Linked DNA regions of Kineosporia succinea. The protein of the gene in region 1 interacts with the protein of each later gene in a pairwise test. Links are inferred from orthologs where the notes say so. Each region holds a gene or a part of one and is shown in the gene's direction. Other genes may lie near its edges.

Evidence for each region.
Region 2: the proteins of J2S57_RS02875 (region 1) and J2S57_RS19900 interact in binary tests that used the Escherichia coli proteins (3 or more experiments, as listed by UniProt). The link is inferred for Kineosporia succinea from one-to-one orthologs.

What each region holds. Positions count from the first base shown.
Region 1 is NZ_JAUSQZ010000001.1:638,780-648,374, reverse strand. Bases 4,273-7,267 are described here. They hold J2S57_RS02875 (cysteine desulfurase family protein), read left to right. Parts: upstream 4,273-5,158; coding sequence 5,159-6,376; downstream 6,377-7,267. Other genes in these bases: mnmA (tRNA 2-thiouridine(34) synthase MnmA), read left to right, coding at 6,414-7,267; J2S57_RS02880 (electron transfer flavoprotein subunit alpha/FixB family protein), read left to right, coding at 4,273-5,053. In the rest of the region: J2S57_RS02895 (class I SAM-dependent methyltransferase), read left to right, coding at 1,099-1,812; J2S57_RS02890 (hypothetical protein), read left to right, coding at 1,945-3,075; J2S57_RS02885 (electron transfer flavoprotein subunit beta/FixA family protein), read left to right, coding at 3,276-4,055; more of J2S57_RS02880, read left to right, coding at 4,091-4,272; more of mnmA, read left to right, coding at 7,268-7,532; J2S57_RS02865 (sensor histidine kinase), read left to right, coding at 7,676-8,884; J2S57_RS02860 (VOC family protein), read right to left, coding at 8,932-9,595. UniProt on the Escherichia coli protein: Master enzyme that delivers sulfur to a number of partners involved in Fe-S cluster assembly, tRNA modification or cofactor biosynthesis. Catalyzes the removal of elemental sulfur from cysteine to produce alanine.
Region 2 is NZ_JAUSQZ010000001.1:4,568,086-4,577,365, reverse strand. What follows is about bases 2,843-5,522. They hold J2S57_RS19900 (sulfurtransferase TusA family protein), read left to right. Parts: upstream 2,843-3,905; coding sequence 3,906-4,139; downstream 4,140-5,522. Other genes in these bases: J2S57_RS19890 (carbohydrate kinase family protein), read right to left, coding at 4,863-5,522; aat (leucyl/phenylalanyl-tRNA--protein transferase), read right to left, coding at 4,148-4,858; J2S57_RS19905 (cysteine desulfurase family protein), read left to right, coding at 2,843-3,894. Outside these bases: ctaD (aa3-type cytochrome oxidase subunit I), read right to left, coding at 1-1,598; ctaC (aa3-type cytochrome oxidase subunit II), read right to left, coding at 1,598-2,515; more of J2S57_RS19905, read left to right, coding at 2,797-2,842; more of J2S57_RS19890, read right to left, coding at 5,523-5,846; iron-sulfur cluster insertion protein ErpA, read right to left, coding at 5,939-6,304; J2S57_RS19880 (glycerate kinase), read right to left, coding at 6,446-7,582; quinolinate synthase NadA, read left to right, coding at 7,613-8,857; J2S57_RS19870 (dipeptidase), read right to left, coding at 8,960-9,280. UniProt on the Escherichia coli protein: Sulfur carrier protein involved in sulfur trafficking in the cell. Part of a sulfur-relay system required for 2-thiolation during synthesis of 2-thiouridine of the modified wobble base 5-methylaminomethyl-2-thiouridine (mnm(5)s(2)U) in tRNA.

The sequences.
Region 1 (9,595 bases):
GCGATCCCGTCACCGGTGACCCCGGAGAGCGACCCGCTGATCAAGCCCGGAGTGGACCGTTCCGCCGCAGCCCGCCCAGCGGTCCCGGCAGCGCCCACCACCACCACCTCGAAGCCCGTCGCCCCGGCCGCGCCCGCCACGGTGGTGGAGCCCGCCACGACGGCTGCGACCACCACTCCAGCGAGGCGCGTGACTGCGGCGGAGCCCGTTGCTCCGGCTGGTGCCACCGACGCGTCGGCTGTGTCAGATCAGGCTCCGCCTGCCCCCGCCCCCGCCTCTGCCCCCGTCTCTGCCCCCGCCCCCGCCTCTACCCCTGCCCCCGCCTCTGCCCCTACCCCTGAGACGGAGGGTTCTGCCTCGGCCTCTGCTTCTTCCCCGGTCGCGGAGAGCGCCGGGGCGACCGATGCATCCGCCGGGTCGACCGACGCATCCGCCGGGTCGACCGATGCATCCGCCGGGTCGACCGACGCATCCACCGGCCGAGCAGCGCCGTCCGCTGCCTCTGCCGCTGAGGCACCTGTGGCGAGCGGGGAATCTGAGACGACCTCGCCCGCAACGCAACACACCCCCCTATACCGATCGGGTATAGAGGGTGCTGTTCCCCCTGGCTCTGCGGAATCCACAGGTGGGGGCTTATCCACAGGTGTCAGCGAGGCGGGCGACAGGGAGGCCATACTGGTGGAGGCGAGTTCGTCCTCGAGCGGTGAGTCAGCTGCTGGCGTGGGGAGTGGGAGTGAGCGCGCGTCCGCCGCGGGGAAGTCGGACGTGGGTGAAAATGAAGGCCAGCTGGTCGAGGTCACCGGTGCGTCCTCTGATGTGAAGTCGAGGACGAGGCTGACTGCGGGGGCGGTGCGTGAGGCGACGGGCGCGTCCGTTGCCGGGGAGTCGGGGACGGGCGGGACCGCGGGGGCGGGGCGTGAGGTGAGGGGCGCGTCCGTTGCCGGGAAGTCGGGGACGGGGTCGACCGGGGGGTCGGAGCGTGACGTGACCGGGGCGTCCGTTGCCGGGAGGTCTGCCGGGGGGCTTCGGGCGGGAGACAAGGGGGCTCAGGGGGCTGGGTATGCCCGTGATCGGTTCTCGGCGCTGGTCGGGGCGCGGGTGCAGCGGCATGAGAAGCAGCCGTACGGGGACGCGCTCGAGGTGGGGGCCGGTTCTACGTTCGGGTTCTCGCTGGGGTTGTTGCAGGCGGGGGTCGTGAAGCGGCTGTGGGTCAGTGATCTCGCGACGTCGGCTCTGACGGCGGCGCGGAAACGGGCGGACCAGCTTGGACTTCGGGTGGAGGGGGACGAGCTCGGGGACCCGGAGATGCTGCCGTTCGCGGACGGGCGCTTCGACCTGGTGATCGCGCACGCCCTGCTGCACCGGCGGATGGATCCGGCGGCGACGCTGACGGAGGTCCTGCGGGTGTTGCGTCCGGGCGGGCGGTTCGTCATCACCGGGGAGTCGACCCGCGTGCGGGACTGGGCGTCGCCCGGGTTCGCGCGGGCTCAGGGCAGCGTCGGGCGGGTCGGGATGTCGCGGGCGGGGCAGGCCCGCACCCGGCTGCCCGAACGGCTGCGCACCCTGACGGGCGCCCCCGACGCCGGGCCGGCCGTGCCCGACCGGCTGCGCGCCGTCGCGGCCGAGGCCGGGGCCAAGGACGTGATGGTCAAGCCCGAGGAGCTGCTCGCCACGGTGCTGCCGTACCCGGGTGCGGAGCCGGGGGCGGCGGTGATCCGCTCCCGCGAGCGGCTGGCCCAGCTGGACCGGAAGCTGTCGCAGTTCCTGCCTGCGGCCGCGTTCCCCACCGTGGGGCTGACCGGCCGGAAGTAGCCGACCGGGAGCTGGCTCACACTCAACGCGGCGGCAGATCGTGCCGATGCGGACAGCGTGAGCCAGCGCCCCGTGGAAGTACCCGACGACCAGCCGACCCCCGAGACGGCCCAGCCGACACGGAGTCTGGTCATGCCGGTACGCCCGGGCCAGATCCCGCCCAGCGTGCTGCGCGCCGACGGCCCCCCGCCGGAGGTGCTGCGGCAGTGGAGCGACGCCCTGTCGGCGGCGGGTCTGTACACCGAGGCGCTCGACGTGCACCCGGCCCAGGAACGCGTCGATGTCGTGCGCCAGGCCGAGCTGGCTGTGCTCGCGGGTCTGCACGCGCGGTCGCAGGAGCTGCTCGACGAGCTGGTCGAGGGGACGTCGGAGCGGACCCGGCGCAACGTCACGGTGATCAGCAAGTCCCGCCTGGCCCCGGCCAGTCCCTGGCTCGACCTGCTCGGACGGGTCTCGGAGCTGCTCGCCGGCACCGGCGACCTGACGGCGGTGCAGGAGGCCGCGTCCAAGGTGCAGCCGTCGGCCGGGCTCGACTGGATCGTCGCGCTGGCCGCGGTGTCGGTCGGCGACCTGGTCACGGCCGCGCCGCTGGCCCGCTCCGCCCGCGCCGGGGGCTGCCGCGACCTGCGCATGCTCACCATCGCCGCGGCCGACCTGGCCCGGCAGGAGGACTACGGCCAGGCCCTCGGCCTGACCGGTCAGGCCCAGCGGATCGCGCTGCCCGACGAGGACCCGGCCGCGCTGACCGTGCACGTGCTCCAGCGCTGCGGTTTCGGCGGTCCGGCGAAGGCCCTGGCCGCTGAGGGGATGGGTGACGCGTCGCTGCCGCCGTCGTTCCGCGCGGACTGGAAGGCCGCCGCGACCGGCGTCGGCGTGGGCGGCCTGGACATGTTCCGCCAGCGGGTGAGGGTTCACACCCGCCGCTCCCTGCGCCGCCAGGAGCGCCGCGCCCGCGAGGCCGAGGCCATCGCCGCCTACGACCTGACCTGCCGCTGCTACGGCTCGGGTGGCTGGATCGGCCCGGCCCGGCAGTTCTACCTGCAGCACCACCTGCACGAGCTGCTGCCCGCCCCGGTCGCCGGCCTCGACGCCCGGCTGATGATCTGCCGCATCACCAGCCTGACCTTCCTCGACCTGGTCGCCCGCGAGATCACGCTGCCGGTGCCCTCGAGCCCGCCCACCACGCTGCCCGTCCCCGATGTGAGCGAGGAGCGGCCGACGCCCGGGATGGGTGTCAGTCTCGGCCTGGCGCTGCCCGCCTGAGGTCCTCCGAACCCGCCGGAGGTCCTTCAATAAAGACACATCCGGGTGAGTTAATTCACAGGGGGGCGATGAGAGCGATCTCTCTCGACGGTTAGCGTGTTGGATCAGAACTGCCGCGGATGGCCGTGCCCGTGACGGGTGAGAAACTGACGCCAGACAAGCGGTCGTCCCACCAACGCGTAAGAAGTCGAGAGGCGCTCATGAACATCGTGGTGTGTGTGAAGTACGTACCGGACGCCCAGGCGGACCGGGCATTCTCGGCCGACGACAACACCACGGACCGTGAAAACGTCGACGGCCTGCTCTCCGAGCTCGACGAGTACCCGGTCGAGGAGGCCCTGAAGCTCGCCGAGGCCACCGACGGCAAGGTCACCGTGCTCACGGTCGGCCCCGAGGACGCGACCGACGCCGCCCGCAAGGCGCTGCAGATGGGCGCCCACGAGGCCGTCCACGTCGAGGACGACGCGATCCACGGCTCCGACGCCCTGGCCACCTCCAAGATCCTGGCCGCCGCGCTCGCCAAGCTCGAGTACGACCTGGTGCTCACCGGCATGGCCTCGACCGACGCCGCGATGGGCGTCGTGCCCGCGATGCTCGCCGAGCGCCTCGGCCTGCCCCAGATCACGCTGGCCAGCGAGCTCACGGTGGCCGACGGCAAGGCCACGATCCGCCGCGACAACGACGCCAGCACCGAGATCATCGAGGCGAGCCTTCCCGCTGTCGTCAGCGTCACCGACCAGATCAACGAGCCGCGCTACCCCTCGTTCAAGGGGATCATGGCCGCCAAGAAGAAGCCGCTGCAGACCTGGACCCTGGAAGACCTGGGCCTGTCCGCCGACGAGGTGGGCCTGTCCGCCGCCTGGACCGCGGTCTCCGCGGTGACCGAGCGCCCCGCCCGCACCGCCGGCCAGGTCGTGAAGGACGAGGGCGACGGCGGCACCAAGCTGGTCGAGTTCCTCGCCGCCGCCAAGCTGGTCTGACTCCCCTAAACCCCCCTAGAACGCAAAGGACGTCCATGTCCCAGGTACTCGTGCTGGTCGACCACGTCGACGGCGCCGTCCGTAAGACCACCAGCGAACTGCTCACCATCGCCGCCCGGCTGGGCGAGCCCGCCGCCGTGTTCATCGGCCAGGGCTACGACGCGGCCGCCGCCTCCCTGGCCGAGTACGGCGCCGCCACCGTGTACGTCGTCGAGGCCGAGGGCCTCGACGAGTACCTGGTCGCGCCCAAGGCCGAGGCCCTGGCCGCGGTCGTCCAGCAGGCAGCCCAGGCCGGCGACCCGGCCGCGGTGCTCCTCGCCAGCTCGGGCGAGAACAAGGAGATCGCGGGCCGTCTCGCCGTCAAGCTCGAGTCCGGCCTGATCACCGACGCCGTCGACGTGCAGGAGGGCCCGGTCACCACGCAGTCGGTCTTCGCCGCCGCCTTCACCGTCACCGCCTCGGTCACCCGGGGCACGCCCATCATCACCGTGAAGCCGAACTCGGCCGAGCCGGTGGCCGTCGCGGGCGTGACGCCGAACGTCGTCACCGTGCCGGTCACGGTGTCCGACGCGGCCAAGGGCGCGAAGATCACCGAGCGCCGCCCGAAGGAGAAGAGCGGTCGTCCCGAGCTCACCGAGGCCGCGGTCGTGGTCTCCGGCGGCCGGGGCACCAACGGCGACTTCTCCGCCGTCGAGAGCTTCGCCGACGCCCTGGGCGGTGCCGTCGGCGCCTCCCGCGCCGCGGTCGACGCCGGCTGGTACCCGCACAGCACGCAGGTCGGCCAGACCGGCAAGCAGGTCTCGCCCACGCTCTACGTGGCCAGCGGCATCTCCGGCGCGATCCAGCACCGGGCCGGCATGCAGACGTCCAAGACGATCGTCGCCGTCAACAAGGACCCGGAGGCGCCGATCTTCGAGCTCGTCGACTTCGGCGTCGTCGGTGACCTCTTCACGGTGCTGCCGCAGGCCACCGACGAGGTCGCGAAGCGCAAGGGCTGATCCGGTCCCGGGCCGTGGAACCGCGCCGGCGCGCGGCTCCACGGCCCGGACGGGTTTGAACCGCCCCAGCCCTTTCGTGCACTCGGAATGCCTACACTCGACACTGTGACTGCTTACCTCGACCACGCGGCGACCACGCCGATGCTGCCCGAAGCGGTGGCGGCGATGGCCGAGGAGATGACGTTCGCGGGCAACGCCTCCTCGCTCCACTCCTCCGGCCGCCGCGCCCGCCGCGTCGTCGAGGAGGCCCGGGAGCAGCTGGGCGTGGCCCTCGGGGCCAGCCCCAGCGAGGTGGTCTTCACCGCGGGCGGCACCGAGGCCGACAATCTGGCCGTCAAGGGCCTGTTCTGGGCCCGTCGCGCCGCCGACGAGCGGCGCCGGGTGGTCGTGGCCTCTCCCATCGAGCACCACGCGGTGCTCGATCCGGTCGAGTGGCTGGTCACCCACGAGGGCGCCGAGGTGGTCTGGGCCCCGGTCGATCACGCGGGTCGCGTCGATCTCGACGGCCTCGAACAGCTTCTGGACGCGCGGCACGAGTCGGTCGCGCTGGTCACCGTGATGTGGGCGAACAACGAGGTCGGCACGATCCAGCCGGTCGAGCGGATCGCGGAACTGGCCCACCGGCACGGCATTCCGGTGCACACCGACGCGATCCAGGCGGTCGGGCACCTCGCGCTCGACTTCGCCGCGAGCGGGGCCGACTGCCTCAGCGTCAGCGGCCACAAGCTCGGCGGCCCGGTCTCGACCGGCGCCCTGCTGGCCCGGCGCGGCCTCGACCTGGTGCCCGGTCTGCACGGCGGCGGGCAGGAACGCGGCATCCGCTCGGGCACGCTCGACGTGGCGGCCCTGCGGGCGTTCGCGGTCGCGACCACGCTGGCCGTCGAGGCGCAGCCGGCCGAGAGTGTGCGCGTCGCCCAGCTGCGCGACGACCTGATCCGCGCCGTCTGGAAGGCCGTGCCCGACGCGGTGCTGAACGGTGCCGTGCCGCCCGAGGTAGACGGTCTCGGGCCCGCACTGGCGGCGGCCGACGGCACCGCACGGCTCCCGGGCAACGCGCACTTCACCTTCCCCGGCTGCGAGGGTGACTCCCTGCTCTACCTGCTCGACGCCCGCGGCGTGGAGTGCTCGACCGGTTCGGCCTGCCAGGCGGGAGTACCTCAGCCCAGTCACGTGTTGCTCGCCATGGGCGTCGCCGAGGCGACCGCCCGCGGGGCTCTGCGCTTCAGCCTCGGCCACACCTCGACCGCCGGTGACGTCGCCGCGCTGGCCGAGGCGATCGGCCCGGTGGTCGAGCGGGCCCGGGGTGCCGGGCTGAGCTTCTGAACTCGGCGACGACGGTTCTGACAAGGGGTATGCACTGATGCGAGTACTGGCTGCGATGAGCGGCGGCGTGGATTCCGCCGTGGCTGCCGCGCGCGCCGTCGACGCCGGTCACGAGGTGGTCGGCGTGCACCTGGCGCTGGCCCGCAACCCGCAGACCCTGCGCGCCGGGGCCCGGGGCTGCTGCACGATCGAAGACGCCGGCGACGCCCGCCGGGTCGCCGACATCCTCGGCATCCCGTTCTACGTCTGGGACCTGGCCGAGCGCTTCCAGCAAGACGTGATCGACGACTTCGTGGCCGAGTACAAGATCGGCCGCACCCCCAACCCGTGCGTGCGCTGCAACCAGAAGATCAAGTTCGCCGCGCTGCTCGACAAGGCCGTCGCCCTCGGGTTCGACGCCGTCAGCACCGGGCACTACGCGCAGATGCTCGACGGCCCGCACGGCCCGGAGCTGCATCGCGCCGTCGACATGGGCAAAGACCAGTCGTACGTGCTGGCGGTGCTCCCGCCCGACCGGCTGGCCCGTTCGCTGTTCCCGCTGGGCGACACCCGCAAGGAAGACGTGCGCATCGAGGCCGCCGAGCGCGGTCTGCGGGTCGCGAGCAAGCCCGACAGCCACGACATCTGCTTCATCTCCGACGGTGACACGCAGGGTTTCCTGGCCAAGCGGCTGGGGGAGAAGCCCGGCCCGATCGTCGACTCCGAGGGGCAGCAGCTCGGTGAGCACTCCGGCGCCTACGGTTTCACGGTCGGGCAGCGGCGTGGCCTGGCGATCGGCACGCCGGCCGCCGACGGCAGGCCGCGCTACGTGCTGTCGATCGAGCCGGTCTCGAACACCGTGGTCGTGGGTTCGGCCGAGGAGCTGAAGGTGCGTGCGATCACGGGGGCGGAGGCCACCTGGTGCGCGCCCGTGCCCGAGCCCGGGGCGGCGGTTTCGGTCCAGGTCAGGGCGCACGGACGCGAGGTGCCGGCGCGCGTGGTGTCGCTCGGCTCGAGCACGGGGCCGGGTTCTGGGGCCGGTTCGCTGCAGACCCTCCCGGCCACTGTGCACGTGGAGCTCGACGAGCCGATCAGCGGGGTCGCCACCGGGCAGACCCTGGTGCTGTACCGGGGCACCCAGGTGATCGGCTCGTCCACCATCAGCGCCACCGCCTGAGGTTCACGCCGGCCGGAAGGCCACCGCGCCGACCGGAAGGCGACCGAGTCGACCGGGAAGGCGACCGAGTCGACCGGAAGGCGACCGACGCGTCCTCAGGCACCGTGGTTCGCGCTCAGAACCGCCCTCTATGCTGCCGGACCATGCGGTATCTCCCCGGCGGCCTCGACCGGTTGCGCACGTCCCGTGACGTGCTGCTCGTGCTGGTGCTCACCGCGCTCGCCCTGACCACGGGCGACACCTTCGCGGCCGTGCTCGGCGACCAGGCGCGCCGGGACCGGCCGGACGACCTGCTGTGGCTGCTTCTGGTTCTGGCGCAGTGCCTTCCGCTGCTGGTGCGGCGCACGCACCCGGCACCGGCCCTGGGCGTGATCGGGGTGGCCTTCGGGCTGTACCAGGTGCTGGGCTACGAGGGCAGCGCGGCCGGGCTGGCGCTGTACATCGCGCTCTACAGTGTGGGCGCGCACCTGGACCGGCGGCGCTGGGAGACCGCTCTGGCCGCCGCGATCGGCTACCTGGTGCTGGCCGTGGCGATGGACCGGACCCCGTACCGGCAGCCGCTGGTCATCGATTACGTCACGTTCGTGCCCGTGCTGGTGCTGTTCTGGCTGATCGGCGAGGGCGTGCGGGCGCGCGCCCGGTCGGAGGCGGCCCGGCGAGCGGCCCAGGAGCGGGAGGCGGTGGCGTCCGAACGGGCCCGCATCGCCCGCGAACTGCACGACGTGGTGACGCATCACGTCACGGCGATGGTGGTGCAGGCCGAGGCCCTTCCGTTCCTGCTGCCGGGCAACCCGGACAAGGTCACGGACGGGCTCGGGACCATCAGCGCCACGGGGCGTTCCGCGATGACCGACCTGCGCGAGCTGCTCGACGTGCTGCACGACCCGGGCGAGAGTGCACCGGACCCCGACCGCGTCCCGGCTCGCGAGCCACTGGAAACCCTGGTGGAGCGCGCCCGTTCGGCAGGGCAGGACGTCACCCTCACCGAGCGGGGCACGCCGCACCCGCTGCCCACGGGCCTCGGCCTGGCACTGCAGCGGGTGGTGCAGGAGTCGCTGACGAACGCCCTGAAGCACGCCCCCGGTCGTGCCACGACGGTGACGCTGGTGCACGGTGACGACGACCTTTCGGTGGAGGTGGTGACGGCCGGAACCGGTTCTCCCGCCCCCACGCCCCGCCGGGCCTGGGCCCGTTCGGGACGCGGGATCAACGGAATGCGCGACCGGGTAGCCGCTTTCGGTGGCGAGCTGACCGCAGGGGCGGAGAGCGGCGGTTTCGCCGTGCGGGCCCGGTTGCCGCGAAAGGCCGAGTCCCGGGTCGGGGGCCGGCCGGGCGGGGCCGCGGAGGGCTGAGAGGACCCGGCCCGCGAGCGGCCGGGTGCCTCGGCAGACCGCCGGATTCAGTTGGCGGACGGCTCCATCAGCCAGAACCGGTTGCCGAACGGGTCGCGCAGCGCGGCCATCCGGCCGAACTGGGTCTCGAAGTCGCGCTGGTCGATGTGGGCGCCGGTGCTCTCGGCGAACTCCAGGGCGGCGACGATGCTGCGCACCTGGAAGTACACGAGCCAGTAGGGCGCGGACTCGAGGTCGCCCATCATCGGGCCCATTCCGCCCAGCGGCCAGGACTGGTCGGGGAAGGAGTAGGTCTGGTAGTCGTCGCCCCCACCCATCTCGGCGGGCAGCGGGGCGTTCGCGAAACCGAAGACCTGCGAATAGAACTCGCGGGCCACGGACGGGTTCGGCGTGCGAAGGTCGTCCCACACGAACGACCCGGGCGCGCGGGTGTGCTCGCCGCCCACGGCGTCGCCCGCCTGCCAGAGCCCGAACGGCGCACCGGTCGGGTCGCAGGCCACGGCCCGGCGGCCCCGGGTGCCGGCCGCCTGCGGCGGCAGCAGGACCTGCCCGTCGTGCGCCACCACGGAATCGGCGGTGGCCTGCAGGTTGTCGGTGGCGAAGTGCACCAGCCAGCCGGTCGGCGTGTCTTCGTGGACCTCGGTGATGCCCGCCGCCTCGGCGCCCTCGACCGTGGCCACGACGAGCCGGTGCTCGGACACCGACCGCTCG
Region 2 (9,280 bases), 3.9 Mb from region 1 along the record:
CGCGGCAGCGAGTTGAAGTTGTGCCGCGGCGGCGGGCAGGACGTGGCCCACTCCAGCGTGCCGGCGTAACCCCAGGGGTCGTCGACCGTGATGTCGGGGGCGTGCTTGGCCGTCTTGTAGATGTTCCACGCGAACGGGACCACCGACAGGGCCAGGATGACCGAACCGACCGTGGAGATCTGGTTGTACAGCTGGAAGCCGTCTTCCGGGAGGTAGTCGGCGTACCGGCGGGGCATGCCCTCGACACCCAGCCAGTGCTGGATGAGGAAGGTGCTGTGGAAGCCGATGAACGTCATCCAGAAGTGCACCTGGCCGAGACGGTCGTCGAGCATCTTGCCGGTGAGCTTGGGCCACCAGTAGTAGAAGCCCGCGTACATCGCGAACACCACGGTGCCGAACACCACGTAGTGGAAGTGCGCCACCACGAAGTAGGAGTCGGACAGCTGGAAGTCCAGCGGCGGGGAGCTCAGGATGACGCCGGTGAGGCCACCGAAGAGGAAGGTCACCAGGAAGCCGATGGAGAAGACCATCGGCGTCTCGAAGGTGATCGACCCGCCCCAGAGGGTGCCGACCCAGTTGAAGAACTTCACGCCGGTCGGGACCGCGATCAGCATCGTCATGAAGGCGAAGAACGGCAGCGCGACCTGACCCGTGACGTACATGTGGTGGGCCCACACCGACACCGACAGCGCGGCGATGGTGATGGTCGCGAAGACCAGCGTCTTGTAACCGAAGATCGGCTTGCGGCTGAAGACCGGCAGGACCTCGCTCACGATGCCGAAGAACGGCAGCGCGATGATGTAGACCTCGGGGTGGCCGAAGAACCAGAACAGGTGCTGCCAGAGGATGGCGCCACCGTTCTCGGGCTCGAACACCTGCGCCCCGAAGCGCCGGTCGGCACCCAGCGCCAGCAGCGCGGCGGCCAGCGGCGGGAAGGCCATGATCACCAGGATCGAGGTGATCAGGATGTTCCAGGTGAACAGGCCCATCCGGAACATCGTCATGCCGGGTGCGCGCATGCAGATGATCGTGGTGATGAAGTTGACCGCACCGAGGATGGTGCCCAGACCGCTCATCGCCAGGCCGAAGACCCAGAGGTCACCGCCCAGACCGGGCGAGTAGACCGCGTTCGACAGCGGCGCGTAGGCGAACCAGCCGAACGAGGCCGCACCCTGCGGGGTGAGGAAGCCGGCCACCGCGATCAGGCTGCCGAACAGGTACAGCCAGTACGACAGCATGTTCAGCCGCGGGAACGCCACGTCGGGCGCGCCGATCTGCAGCGGCATGATCGCGTTGGCGAAACCGGCGAACAGCGGCGTCGCGAACATCAGCAGCATCACCGTGCCGTGCATGGTGAACAGCTGGTTGTACTGCTCCTTGCTGCTGGCGATCTGCATCCCGGGCTCCCAGAGCTCGAGGCGGATCAGCACGGCCATCAGGCCGCCCAGCAGGAAGAAGATGAACGAGGTGACGAGGTAGAGGTTGCCGATCACCTTGTGGTCGGTGCTCGTCAGCCACTTGACGGCGTTGAGCCCCTTTTTCAGCGGCACCGGACGGGCGATGTAGCCCGCGTCCGACGCCTCGAAGGCTGCTGTCATTACTTCACCCCTGCGGTCGTCTTCGAAGCGCCCTGCGCGTTGCTGTTGCCGGCTTCTTCGGCGTTCGAGTCCGAGGGCGCCATCTCGCTGCGGTTCAGGTCTTCACCGAGCTGGCCGGTGTTGCCCTTCGCCTCGAGGTCGGCCATGTGCTGGTCGTACTCGGCCTGGCTCACGACCTTGACGTTGAACAGCATCTCGGAGTGGTACTCACCGCACAGCTCGGCGCACTTGCCCTTGAACGTGCCCTCGCGCTGCGGCCGCACCTGGAAGTTGTTCTCGATGCCGGGCACCGTGTCCATCTTCATGAGGAACGCGGGCACCCAGAACGAGTGGATGACGTCACGAGCGGTCAGATCGAACTGGACCAGCTTGTTGACGGGCAGGTACAGCGTCGGAAGCTCGGCCTCCGCGCCCTCCTGGCCGTCGAGCTGACCCATGACGCCGGTCTCGTAGACGTCGGAGTCCTTGTAGTTGAAGTCCCACGACCACTGCTTGCCGACGACGCCGATGGTGACGTCGGGCTTGGTCTTGGTGGACAGCAGCTCGGACTGGATGTTGGCCGTGTGCCCGAAGAGGACGGCCACCATCATCACGGGGACGACGGTGTACATCACCTCGAGCGGCAGGTGGTAGCGGATCTGGGCCGGAAAACCGGTCTCGCCCTTACGGCGCCGGTAGACGATCATGCACCAGATCGTCAGACCCCAGACGATGACACCCACGATCAGGGCGGCGATCCAGGACCCGACCCACAGGTCCATGATCTTGCCGGTCTGATTCGTCGTGTCCTTCGTGCTGGGCATCCAGCCACGCTGCACCTGGTCGGTGCAGCCGGACAAAGTCAGTAGGGCAGTGCCGGCCAAACCCACGGCAACTGCACGGGCGCGCCGACGCGCCAACCCCTCGTGCGAACGCAACGGCGGCCTTCCCACGGTCTCGTCCCGGTGCGGGGTCACAGCCTCCACACCGAGTGCTTTTACTGAATGTTTCATGCTCCCGATTTCTCGTTCGTGAGCAGGGTAGCGGGTGCCTGTGACGGCACCTGCGATGGGTCCGGCTTGGTTATCGGCGTGGCGCACCAGAGACGAGAGACACTGCCGGGATGACTTCCGGCCCACCTGCGGGACCCGATGGGGCACCCGCACATCCTCACCCGTCCGGAGCAGGGACGCATCGTGCGTACCTGGACGCCTCGTCGGTGGCCCCCGTTCACCCGTCGGGGCTGCAGGCCTGGCGGGCGGCCGTGGACGAGGGCTGGGCCGACCCCCGCCGCCTGCACCGGGAGGGGCGCGCCGCACGGCTGCTGCTCGAGGGGGCCCGGGAGTCGATCGCCGCCGACCTGGGCGCCCGCACCGAGGAGATCGTCTTCACCGGCTCCCACACCGAGGCCGTGCACGCGGCGGTGCTGGGCACGTTGCGGGCCCGCCGGCGGGTGGGGACGCGGGTGGTCGCCTCGGCCGTGGAGCACTCGTCCGTGCTGCACGCCGCCCGGTTCGGGGGTGATCCATTTCTCATCGAAGTCTCGGAGGCCGGGCGTGTCGACCAGGAGGCGTTCGCGGATGCGGTGGGCACCGAGGGCGTCGCCCTCGCCTGCCTGCAGAGCGCCAACGGTGAGGTGGGCACGCTCCAGCCGGTGACCGGGGTCTCGGAGGCGACCCGCGCGTCGTCCGTGCCACTCCTCGTCGACGCGGCCGCGAGCGCCGGGCACGCTCCGGTGCCGGCGGGCTGGGACCTGCTGACGGCCGACCCCCGGGCGTGGGGTGCCCCGGCCGGGCTGGGTGTGCTGGGGATCCGGGCGAACACCCGCTGGGTGTCCCCCTCCCCCGCCGACGACGGAACCGAGAAGGTGCCGGGCACGGTGTCGGTGCCCTCGGCGCTCGCGGCGGCGGTGGTGCTGCGCTCGCTGTCGGCCGCTCGCGCGGAGACGGACTCGTGGCGACGGGAGCTGACGGGGCGGATCCGGGCGGTGGCCGCCACGATTCCCGACACCCAGGTGGTGGGCGATCCCGACGGGAGGCTGCCGCACCTGGTCACCTTCTCCTGCCTGTACGTGGACGGGGAGGCGATCGTCGACGACCTGGACCGGCACGGGTACGCGGTCGGGTCGGGATCGGCCTGCACCGCCTCGACGCTGGAGCCCAGTCACGTGCTGGCGGCGATGGGGGTGCTGACGCACGGGAACGTCCGGGTCGGGCTGCCGGTGGACGTGACCCGCCAGGCCGTGGAAGGGTTCTGCGCCGTTCTCCCCGGCGCGGTCGCGCGCGTGCGGGCGATGCTCGGCGCCGACGGCCTGTGAGGGGTTTCGCGATGGTGGACGTGGTGGTGGACGCACGCGGTCTGCGGTGCCCTCTGCCGGTGATCCGGCTGGCCGGGGCCGCTCGGGTCGCGGCCCCGGGCACGGTGGTCGTGGTGCTGAGCACCGACGCGGCGGCCGAGCCGGACATCGCCGCCTGGTGCCGGATGCGGTCGGCGGAGCTGGTGGACCAGGAGTGGACGGCGGACGAGACCGGCGCGTTCCTGAGGAGCTCGGTGCGGGTCTGAGATCCTGCTCAGGGCAGGGTGTCGAACACGGCGGGTCGCGGCAGGAGGAGCGCCTGTTCCAGCCGGGCGCGGTAGTCCTCGCGCGGGATCTCGACCACGCCCAGACTGCCGAGGTGGTCGGTGCGCCACTGCACGTCGAGCAGCCGCCGGTCGGCGTCGTCCCCGCCGTCCTGGGTGAGCAGGCGCACCAGGCCGACCAGGGCGACCTTCGAGGCGTCGGTCTCGCGGTGGAACATCGACTCCCCCGCGAAGAGCCCGCCGATCGCCACGCCGTACAGGCCTCCCGCGAGCCGGCCGTCGCGCCAGCACTCCACCGAGTGGGCCCAGCCCAGGTCGTGCAGACGGCGGTAGGCCTCGGCGATGCGCGGCGTGATCCAGCGGCCGGGCCGGCGCACGTCGGCGCAGCCGGCCACGACCTCCTCGAACGCCGAGTCCACCCGGATCTCGAAGGTGTTCACGGCCTTGCGCAGCGAGCGGCTGACCTTGAGCCCGGACAGCGGCAGCACGCCCCGCGGGTCGGGCGACCACCAGCCGATCGGCCCGCGGCCGTGCCGGCCCAGGCCCATCGGGAACACCGCCGACCGGTAGCCGGACAGCAGCGTGCCCGGCTCCAGGTCGGCACCGACCCCGATCAGGTCCTCCCCGGGCACGGCCACCGACAGGTCGAAGGCGTACCGGCTGGCCACCGGTTCGACGGGTTCCACGGGCTGGGCGCTCATCGGGCTACGGCCGGAACGTGACCAGGTGCGGTTCGATCTCGGCCGCCGCGCTCGCACCGTAGACGCCGGTGAAACGCTCGAGGAAGGCGGCGCGGGACAGGTTGTACTCCTGCGGGCCGACGGTCTCGAGCACCAGGGTGGCGAGGGTGGCCCCGACCTGGGCGCTGCGCTCGGGGGTCAGGCCCCAGGCGATGCCGGCCAGGAAACCGGAACGGAACGCGTCGCCGATGCCGGTCGGGTCGGCGAGCTTGGTCGCCGGGACGATCGGCACGTGCACCGTCTCGGCGCCCTCGACCTCGATGAAGACGCCCTTCTCACCGTGGGTCGTGACGCGCATGCCGACCTTGGCGAGGATCTCGGCCGCGCTCCACCCGGTCTTGGACTCGATCAGGCCGGCCTCGTAGTCGTTGCTGAAGAGGTAGGTGGCCCCGTCGACGTACTGGCGGATGAGCGGGCCGTCGGCCCAGGCCAGCTGCTGCGAGGGGTCGGCCGCGAACGGGATGCCCCGGCTGCGGCACTCCTCGGTGTGGCGCAGCATCGCCTCCGGGTCGTTCGGGCTGATCACGACCAGGTCGATGGGGCTCTGCGCGCCCAGCGGGGCGAGCTCGATCTGGTTGGCCTCGGACATCGCCCCCGGGTAGAACGAGGCGATCTGGGCCTGCTCGGCGTCGGTGGTGCAGACGAACCGGGCGGTGTGCTGGGTCTGCGAGATCCGCACCCCCGAGCAGTCGACGTGGTGACGCTCGAGCCACGAGCGGTAGTCGGCGAAGTCCTCACCGGCGGACCCGACCAGCAGCGGGCGCAGGCCGAGATTGCCGAGCCCGAAGGCGATGTTGCAGCCGACGCCTCCGCGCCGGATCTGCAGGTCGCCCACGAGGAACGACAGGGACACCTTCTCCAGCTGCTCCTTCAGGAGGCTGTCGGCGAACCGGCCGTCGAAGGTCATCAGGTGGTCGGTCGCAATGGACCCGGTAACCGCGATACGCACGACCAGTCACCCTACCCGGGTGGATGCGGTCAAAACACGGGACCGGCCGCCCGCAGTGCGGACGACCGGTCTCGTGGGGGATCAGGTGCGGATCAGCTGAAGCTGTCACCGCAGGCGCAGCTGCTGCCGGCGTTCGGGTTGTCGATGGTGAAACCCTGCTTCTCGATCGTGTCGGCGAAGTCGATGCTCGCGCCCTCGAGGTACGGGGAGCTCATGCGGTCGACGACGACCTGCACGCCGTCGAAGTCGCGCACCAGGTCACCGTCGAGCGAACGCTCGTCGAAGTAGAGCTGGTAGACCAGACCGGAGCAGCCGCCGGGCTGGACGGCGATGCGCAGGCGCAGGTCGTCGCGGCCCTCCTGCTCCAGCAGGCTCTTCACCTTGCCGGCGGCAACGTCGGTGAGCAGCACACCGTGGGTCTTGGTGTCGGTGCTCTGCTCGGTCTCGTTGACGGTCATGGGTAGTTCTCCTGCTCGTTGAACGGTCAGGTCGGCCGGTTCATCCGGATGCGCCCATGCCGTTGTCGGCGTGAGCGCCACGTCTGCAGATGCGTTCAGCGACGACACCGCCCCGGTAATTCCCGATCTCCCGAGAATACGTCACCTCCGGGGCGACCAGGTGCGGGCCACCCGCTCCGCGCGGTCGGCCAGGCGCCCGGCCGGGTCGGCCAGCGAGGCCTGCACCTCCTGCGGCGTGCGGGCGACCGGGTAGGCCGACTCGACGCCGACCGACAGCAGCTCGCGACGTCCCACCTGCACCTGCCCGGCCACGGCGACCGTGGGCACGGCCAGGTTCTGGGCGACGTGGGCCACGGCCGTGATGACCGTGCCCCGTAGCGAGTCCCAGTCCAGGTTGCCCTCGCCGGTGACCACCACGTCCGCCGCCCTGAGCCGCTCGGGCAGCCGGACCACGTCGGTGACCAGCGACGCACCGATCTCCCGGGTCGCACCGAGCAGCAGCAGGCCGAACCCGATGCCCCCGCCGGCGCCGGAACCGGCCAGGGCGACCAGCTTCTGCGGCTGGCCGGTGGCGTCGACGGCGGCCCGGGCGAAGTCGGCCATGGCCAGGTCGAGGTCCTGCGCCTGCTGCGGGGTCGCCCCCTTCGCGGCCGCGTGCAGGGCGCTGACGCCCTTGAAACCGAGCAGCACCACGTCGGAGTCGGTGGCGGCCACCAGCTCCACGTCCTTCAGGCGTTCGCGCAGGTCGTTGTACTGGGGGACGTCGGCGGCGGCGATGCCCCGCATCTCACCGGGGTGGCGGGGCAGCTTCCCGGGGATGTCCAGCGCGGCGGCCAGACCGGCGAGCATCCCGGCGCCGCCGTCGTTGGTGCCCACTCCCCCGACGCCGACCACGATCCTCGTCGCACCGGTCTCGAGCGCGGCGGCGATCAGTTCACCCAGACCGGTACTCGTGGCCGTGGTCGGATCCTGCCCCGGCTGCGGTGCGCAGGCCTGGGCCGACTCCAGATATGCGGTGAGTTGTCCGCCTTCACCTTCTGTGACGAAAAGCACGGCGAGCAGCGGGGAACCGTACGGACCGGTCACCTCGACCGGCACCAGGCGTCCGTCGTTGGCCGCGGAAATCGCGTCGACGAAGCCCTGCCCGCCGTCGGAGAGTGGACAAAGGTCCAGGTCATCGGCGGGTGCATGGCGTTGCCAGCCCGCCGCGAGAGCCTGCGCGGCCGCGGGGGCCGTGAGGGTGCCGGAGAAGCTGTCCGGGGCGATGACCACACGCACGCGAAAATCATGTCATGGGATGATGTTCGAATGACTACGAGGACCGATGGACCGGTCGACTCGCTCGCACCGGCGTCACTCCCTCTGGGCGCCCCCTCGTTCGCCGAACCGGCCTCCACCCCCGCCGCGCTGCTCCTCCTCGGTCGTGCACAGGACCTGGGCAGCGAGCGCGGTGTCGAGTGCCCCGGCGACCTGCCCTCCCCGTCCGACCCGGACCTGGTGGCCCGTGCGCACGCGGCCCGGCAGGCGCTCGGCAGCAACGCCTTCGTGCTCGGGCACCACTACCAGCGCGACGAGGTGATCGACTTCGCCGACGTCATGGGCGACTCGTTCAAGCTCGCGCGCGACGCGGCGAACCGGCCGGACGCCGAGTACATCGTGTTCTGCGGCGTGCACTTCATGGCCGAGAGCGCGGACATCCTCACCGCCTCGCACCAGCAGGTCGTGCTCCCCGACCTGGCCGCGGGCTGCTCGATGGCCGACATGGCCGCGATCGCGCAGGTCGAGGAGTGCTGGGACACGCTGGTCGAGGCCGGCGTGGCCGAGGACGTCATCCCGGTCACGTACATGAACTCCTCCGCCGCGATCAAGGCGTTCACCGGCCGTCACGGCGGCACGGTCTGCACCTCCTCGAACGCGCGGGTGGCGCTGACCTGGGCCTTCGGTCGCCGCCCGGAGGGCCGCGGCAAGATCCTGTTCCTGCCCGACCAGCACCTGGGCCGCAACACCGCGGTCTCGCAGATGGGCTTCTCGCTCGACGACTGCGTGGTCTACGACCCGCACAAGCCGATGGGAGGGCTGACGGTCCAGCAGCTGAAGGACGCGCGGATGATCCTCTGGCGCGGGCACTGCTCGGTGCACGGCCGGTTCTCCGCCGACAACGTGACGTCGGTGCGCGAGCGCGTACCCGGTGTGCAGGTTCTCGTGCACCCGGAGTGCAAGCACGAGGTGGTGTCGCAGGCCGACCAGGTCGGCTCGACCGAGCACATCATCCGCACCATCGAGGCGGCCCCGGCCGGCAGCTCGTGGGCGATCGGCACCGAGCTCAACCTGGTGCGGCGCCTGGCCCGCACCCACCCCGAGCTCAACATCACCTACCTCGACCGCACGGTCTGCTTCTGCTCGACGATGAACCGCATCGACCTGCCGCACCTGGTCTGGACGCTGGAGTCGCTGGCGGCCGGGCGGTCCGTCAACCGCATCGTCGTCGACCCCGAGGTGGCGCACTGGGCGCGGGTCGGGCTCGACCAGATGCTGGCCCTGCCCGGGATCTGAACGGGATTCGAACGGATCTGAACGGAGAGGGGGCCGGATCGCTTGTCGCGACCCGGCCCCCTCGTTCGTGCCACCGACCGTGATCGGTGAGTTCACGCGTCCTTACTTGTCGCGGTTCTGCTCGGCCAGCGCCGCCAGCAGCAGCGCCTCGGCCAGGCAGGCCTTCTCGAACTCGGCCAGGTGCAGCGACTCGTTGGCACCGTGAGCGCGTGAGTCGGGGTCTTCGACGCCGGTGATCAGCACGCTGGCGTTCGGGTAGGTCTGCTTGAGATCGGCGACGAACGGGATCGACCCGCCGATGCCGATGGCCACCGACGGCGTGCCCCAGGACTTCTCCAGCGCCCAGCGGGCGGCGTCGTAGACCGGGCCCTCGACGTCGGCCCGGAACGACTGCCCCTTCTCCCCCTCGGTCACCTCGACCTG